3 regions of the Dactylosporangium sp. NPDC051485 genome follow, and region 3 is predicted to be linked to each of the others. Evidence: riboswitches for the same ligand, from Rfam matches in the RefSeq annotation. Region 3 holds a riboswitch; each other region holds the start of a gene.
The links. Region 3 has a riboswitch for glycine ahead of gcvP (aminomethyl-transferring glycine dehydrogenase). Riboswitches for the same ligand answer to the same signal wherever they lie in the genome.
Positions count from the first base shown of each region.

Region 1 (2,173 bases), on a different contig from region 3:
CGAAGCGCGCGTAGTAGTGCAGCACGGCGGGAATGATGCCGGCGGCGCCGTTCGTGGGGGCGGTGACGACCCGGCCGCCGGAGGCGTTCTCCTCGTTGACGGCGAGGGCGTAGAGGTTGACCCAGTCCAGGACGTGCAGCGGGTCGGCGGCATCCGGGGCCGCGGACAGGTCCGCGTGGAGGGCCGGGGCGCGGCGGCGGACCTTCAGCCCGCCCGGCAGGACGCCGTCCGGGCGGGTGCAGCCGCGGGTGACGCACTCCTGCATGACCGACCAGATGTGCAGCAGGTCGGCCCGGATCGCCGGCTCGGGGCGCCAGGACTGCTCGTTGAGCAGCATGACGTCGCTGACCCGCAGGCCCTCGGTGGTGGCGTGGGCGAGCAGCTCGGCGCCGGTGGTGAAGGGGAACTTCACCGGGTCCTCGGCCGGGGTGGGCGCGCCATCGGGGCCGACCACAAACCCGCCGCCGACGGAGAAGTAGGTGCGCTCGGCCACGGGGGAGCCGTCCGCCGCCCAGGCGTGGAAGCGCATGCCGTTGGGGTGCTCGGGGAGGCTGCGGCGGCGGTGCAGGACCAGATCGGCGTCGACGTCGAAGGCGACCGCGTGGGCGCCGCCGAGCAGTTCGAGCCGGCCCGTCTCGCGGACCGCGCGGACCCGGCCCGGTGCCGCGTCGGTGTCCACTGTGGAGGGATCGGCGCCCTCCAGGCCCAGGATCACCGCGGGGGCGGAGCCGTGGCCGTGGCCCGTGGCGCCCAGGGAACCGAACAGCTCGGCCTTGATCCGGGCCACCCGGGGGAGCAGGCCGTCGTCCTGCAGGCGGGTGACGAAGCGCCGGGCCGCGCGCATCGGCCCGACGGTGTGGGAGGAGGACGGGCCGATGCCGACGGAGTACAGGTCGAAGGCGCTGAGTGTCGTCACTGCGACCCGATCAGGGCCGTGTACGCCTCGATGTCGAGGAGGTCGGCCGCGCCGGTGACGCGCATGCGGAAGAGCCAGTTGGCGTACGGGTCCTCGTTGATCAGGGCCGGGTCGGCGGCGACGGCCGGGTTGACCTCCTCGACCACGCCGTCGGCGGGGGCCAGCAGGTCGCTCACGGACTTGGTGGACTCGATCTCGCCGCACGGCTCGCCGGCCCGCACCTCGCGGCCGGGCTCGGGCAGGTCCAGGTAGACGATGTCGCCGAGGGCGTCGGCGGCGAAGCGGGTGATCCCGACGGTGCTGAGGTCCGCGATCCATTCGTGGTCGCGGGTGTACTGCAGGTTCGGTGGCACGGTCACGAGAGGCTCCCCTGGTCGATGACGGGTGGCCTCCCCGCTCTGTCATCGAATGCCTGAGAGCTTCACCGGCCGGCCCGGCCTCGGGTGAGGCGGGCGGCGGTTTGCACCGTGGGCGCGGGACGCGGCGTCCCGGCTTTTCAGAGTCGCCTGGCCGCGGCGGTACGTGGGCCTGAGAGATTCCCGGGGAGAGTTGCTCCTTCGGCGCCCCAGCGAATGGGGACTCTCCCGCCGCGGTTTGTTCGGCGTGATGTGGAGTTGTCGCTGCGACCGTACGGGGACGTTGCCGGGCGGGTCAAGCCCGGGGCCCTCGACGCAGCTCCCGGGGCGCGGGTTTGGCTCGGGCAGGGCGTAGCGCACGCCGCCCTGGGTCCGCCCGCAGGCGGCGCCGGCGAGCGCGCCGGCCGCGTGGTGGGCGGGGTGCTCGGCGTCCCGCTCCTCGGCCAGGGCGAGGGCGACCCGGTGACGCCGCGGGCGAGCCTGCCATTGCGGCGCTGGCCCAGGCAGCGCGAACGGGCCGGGGTGCTCAGGCCGTGCGGGTGATGTCCATGAGGTGGTGCTCGCCCTCGTGGACGGTGTGCTGGCCGAGCCACAGCAGGGTGCGCTCGACCGGCTCTGGCCACGGGTAGGAGCCGACCCGGGCCAGCGCGGCGGCGTCGAGCGCGCCGAAGGCGGCCGCGAGCCGTTCGGCGTTCGCGGCCAGGTCGGCGAGCACGGCGGAAGGGTCCTGGGCGTTGTACGCGCGGGTCACCACGAGCTCGTCCCGGCCCATCGTCGCGAACTCGGGGGCGTCGGCCCGCAGGGCCAGCTCGATGCGCTCCCGTTGCACGGCGAGCACGTCGCGCAGGTGGCAGGTGTACTCCAGCGGCGACCACACCTGCGGGGCCGGCCGGCGGCGCAC
Region 1 covers NZ_JBFAZW010000027.1:81,458-83,630, reverse strand. The annotation lists gene AB0M46_RS18010 (L-serine ammonia-lyase) at 1-916, opposite strand, end outside; gene gcvH (glycine cleavage system protein GcvH) at 913-1,275, opposite strand; glycine riboswitch at 1,423-1,513, opposite strand; gene AB0M46_RS18000 (hypothetical protein) at 1,531-1,815, shown strand; gene AB0M46_RS17995 (DinB family protein) at 1,799-2,173, opposite strand, start outside.
Region 1: another riboswitch for glycine. It lies ahead of gcvH (glycine cleavage system protein GcvH); the one in region 3 lies ahead of gcvP (aminomethyl-transferring glycine dehydrogenase).

Region 2 (2,173 bases), on a different contig from region 3:
GGGTGGGCGTCGGCGACCTCGCCCGCCCAGGCCGGGATGTCCGGCCGCAGCGGCGCCGGTGCCGGCGTCCGGGCCGGCGGATGCGCCGCCGTCGGCGCTGCGCGCAGGTCCGTCAGGAAGCGCTCGACGGCGCCGCGGTCGGGCTCGTCCGGGAGCCGGGTCTCGGACTCGGCGCGCTCGAGGTCGGCCGACAGCGACGCGGCCAGGGACTGGAACTCGTCCCAGGACAGCTCGCCCCGGCGGATCGCGAGCAGCTCGTCGCGGTGGGTGGAGACGTCGACCAGGACCTCGCCGGTGCGCAGGACGTGGGCGCCGGCGCGCAGCAGGCGGGCCATGTGCATCGCCTGCTTCCAGCGGATCTCGCCGGTCTTGGCGCGGGTCGAGGTGAGCTTGGCCAGCTGGTCGCGGGCGTAGTCGCCGTAGGTGCGGGCGGCGCGGCGGGACAGGAAGGCGGGGCGCAGGTCCAGCAGCGCCCGGCCGGCGTCGGTGAGGCGCTCGACCAGCGGCGACGAGAGGCACTCCCAGACCGTGGGGTTGGCGGCCAGGGCGAGCGTGCAGGCGCGCTCGACCTCCCACGAGAACTCCTCCGGGCGCGGGCCCTCGACGTGCGTGGGGGGCTTGTCCAGGCGCCAGAACTCCGGCGTCGGCACCTGGAAGACGCCGCGGCGGTCCGTGTCGGATGCCGGGCCGGCCAGGCCGTAGGCGCGGGAGCCGACGATTGCCGTGTAAATGGTGTGTGACGCCACGATGGTCAAGTCCTGCACAGGAGGTAGGGTAGGCACGCTGGCAATACCCGCGCGGGAGAGATCGCCATCGGCAACACGGCGACGCCGAAGGGGCAAATCCTCCCCGGAACCTCTCAGGCAGAAGGACCGCGACGGGTTGGCACCTCTGGAGTCTGCGACAGAGGGGGAGGAGCGCATATACGCCCCTGTCCCGGACGCCCAGAGAGTGTGGCTATGACCAGTTTCGCCGCGCGGCACATCGGCCCATCCACCGACGAGCAGGCCCGCATGCTCAAGACCGTCGGGTACGAGTCGGTCGAGGACCTGATGACCGCCGCCATCCCCGGCTCGATCCGCTGGCACGAGGCGCTCGACCTGCCGCCCGCCGCGTCGGAGGCCGAGGTGCTGGCCGAGTTGCGCGGGCTGGCCGCGGCGAACCGGACGCTGGTGTCGATGATCGGCCTTGGGTACTACGGCACGCACACGCCGCCGGTGATCCTGCGCAACGTGCTCGAGGACCCGTCGTGGTACACCGCCTACACGCCGTACCAGCCGGAGATCTCCCAGGGCCGGCTCGAGGCGCTGCTGAACTTCCAGACCGTCGTGGCCGACCTGACCGGCCTGCCGGTCGCCGGGGCGTCGCTGCTGGACGAGGCCACCGCGGCGGCCGAGGCGATGACGCTCGCCCGGCGCTCGTCGAAGGTCAAGTCCGAGGTGTACGTCGTGGACGCCGACGTGCTGCCGCAGACCCTCGCCGTGATCCAGACCCGGGCCGAGCCGCTCGGCATCGAGGTGCGCGTGCTCGACCCGGCCGCGGACGAGCTGCCGGAGGCGTTCTTCGGGCTGCACCTGCAGTACCCGGGGGCCTCGGGCGCGGTCCGCGACCACGAGGCGCTGGTCGCCCGGGCCCACGAGCGGGGGGCGATCGTCACCATGGCGGCCGACCTGCTGGCCCTGTGCCTGCTGCGCGAGCCCGGCGCGATCGGGGCCGACGTCGCCGTCGGCAGCGCGCAGCGCTTCGGCGTGCCGATGGGCTTCGGCGGGCCGCACGCCGGGTACATCTCGGTCCGCCAGGGGCTCGAGCGCACCCTGCCCGGGCGGCTCGTCGGCGTGTCCAAGGACGCCGGCGGCGCGCCCGCCTACCGGCTCGCGCTGCAGACCCGCGAGCAGCACATCCGGCGGGAGAAGGCGACCAGCAACATCTGCACCGCGCAGGTGCTGCTCGCCGTGACCGCGAGCATGTACGCGGTCTACCACGGGCCGGAGGGCCTGCGCGCGATCGCCGCCCGCACCCACGACATGGCCGTCCGGATCGCCGCCGGCCTGCGCGCGGGCGGGGTCGACACCGAGCACCGGGTGTTCTTCGACACGGTGACCGCGGTCGTGCCGGGGCAGGCCGGGCAGGTCGTCGAGGCGGCCGCCGAGCGCGGGGTGAACCTGCGCCGCAT
Region 2 covers NZ_JBFAZW010000014.1:12,974-15,146, reverse strand. The annotation lists gene AB0M46_RS10295 (nucleotidyltransferase domain-containing protein) at 1-50, opposite strand, end outside; partial or broken gene AB0M46_RS10290 (nucleotidyltransferase domain-containing protein) at 102-755, opposite strand; glycine riboswitch at 789-885, shown strand; gene gcvP (aminomethyl-transferring glycine dehydrogenase) at 954-2,173, shown strand, end outside.
Region 2: another riboswitch for glycine. It lies ahead of gcvP (aminomethyl-transferring glycine dehydrogenase); the one in region 3 lies ahead of gcvP (aminomethyl-transferring glycine dehydrogenase).

Region 3 (2,173 bases):
GTCCCGTCCTGGCCGCGACAACGAGCGGTCCACGACGGGTGGACAGGTGCCCACCGAGCCGCTATCGTTCGGCCCACACGTGAATACTCGCCGTTTATGCCGGGCGGGAGAGTGCCGACGTCGCTGATGCCGGCCGCCGTAGGAGCAACTTCTCCCCAGAATCTCTCAGGCCCAGTTACCGCTCGGACAGGCGACTCTGGAAAGTCGGGAACTTCCCGCGCCGAAGGTGTAAACCGTCCCAGTGGCGGTGAAGCTCTCAGGCAAAGATGACAGAGCGGGGAGGCAGACCTGTCCCAGGCCTCGGTCTGGGTCGAGAGGAGCCTCCCGTCGTGACCCGCAGCATCGACACACCGGGCCGCCCGGCCGTCGCTCGCGCCTTCCCGCAGCGGCCCGGCACAGCGCGGATCAGCCCATCGATCGGGCGGATTCCCCACCCGGCGGCGCCCCGGCCTTGACGCGGTGACCGTCCGAGCCCGCAGACCGCCCTCGGATCGGTTCTCGGGGCGGCGCCTCGTGAGAACGCGGGCCTGGAAACGCAGCGGCAGCCGCCGACCTGCGGCCACACCACCGATCACGAGTGGTTCGCTCGCCCCTGACAACTCAACATCACGCCGTTCCAACCGAGGCGGGAGAGCCCTCGCCCATCCATGGCGAGGCGCCGAAGGAGCAACACTCCCCAGAATCTCTCAGGCCCAGCTACCGCTCCGGTGAGGCGACTCTGGAAAGCCAGGACGTCACGTCCTGCACCCAAGGTGCAAACCACCCGGACCGGTGGTGAAGCTCTCAGGTACCGATGACAGAGCGGGGAGGTCACCCGTCCACGGCGCCGTGCCACGGTGCCCCCAACAGGGAGCCTCCCTCCATGACCTCTCCCATCCCCTCTGCCCACGGCGAGTTCGCCGCCCGCCACATCGGCATCAGTGACGCGGACCGGGCCAAGATGCTGGCGGAAGTCGGCTACCGGACCCTGACCGAGCTCATCGACGACGCCGTGCCGAGCGGCATCCGCAACACCTGCGACCTGAACCTGCCCGCGGCGGCCACCGAGGCCGAGGCACGGTCCGAACTGCTCGAGCTCGCGGACCGGAACACCGTGGCCGTCCCCATGATCGGCCTCGGCTACCACCCGGCCATCACGCCCGCGGTGATCCGGCGCAACGTGCTGGAGGATCCGGCGTGGTACACCGCCTACACGCCGTACCAGCCGGAGATCAGCCAGGGCCGGCTCGAGGCGCTGCTCAACTTTCAGACCGTGATCGGCGACCTCACCGGGCTGCCGACCGCCAACGCGTCGCTGCTCGACGAAGGCACGGCGGTCGCCGAGGCCGTCACGGTCATGCGCCGCGTCGCCGGCAAGCAGGGCTCCGCCCGGGTCCTGGTCGACCGGGACACCTTGCCGCAGACCCTGGATGTCCTGCGTACCCGTGCCGAAGCGGTCGGCATCGAGGTCGTGGACATCGACCCCGGCGAACCGCTGCCGGAGGACGACTTCTTCGGCGTGGTGCTGTCCTACCCCGGCTGCTCGGGCGCGGTCCGCGACCTTCGCGAGGTGACCGCCGCGGCACAAGCGCGCGGAGCACTGGTCACCGTGACCGCCGACCTGCTGGCGCTCACCCTGCTCATGCCACCGGGCGAGTACGGCGCGGACATCGTCGTCGGATCTTCCCAGCGCTTCGGCGTCCCCCTGTTCTACGGCGGACCGCACGCGGGCTACATCGCGGTCCGCGCCGGGCTCGAACGTCACCTGCCCGGCCGGCTCGTGGGCGTGTCCGTGGACGACGCCGGCCGGCCCGCGTACCGCCTCGCCCTGCAGACCCGCGAGCAGCACATCCGGCGCGACCGGGCGACCAGCAACATCTGCACGGCGCAGGTGCTGCTCGCCGTGGTCGCGTCGATGTACGCCGTCTATCACGGCCCCGACGGCCTGACCGGGATCGCCCGTCGGACGCACCAGCACGCCGCCCGCATCGCCGCCGGCCTGCGGGCCGGTGGCGTCACGGTGGTACACCAGGCGTTCTTCGACACCCTGCTGGTGCGGGTCCCCGGCCGCGCCGAGGAGATCGTCGCGGCCGCACACGGTGAGGGGCTGCGGCTGCGGCAGGTGGACGGCGACCACGTCGGTGTCTCCTGCTCCGAGGTCACCACGCCGGAGCACGTCGGCCTCGTGCTCGGG
Region 3 covers NZ_JBFAZW010000016.1:48,655-50,827, reverse strand. The annotation lists glycine riboswitch at 95-191, shown strand; glycine riboswitch at 192-283, shown strand; glycine riboswitch at 617-712, shown strand; gene gcvP (aminomethyl-transferring glycine dehydrogenase) at 863-2,173, shown strand, end outside.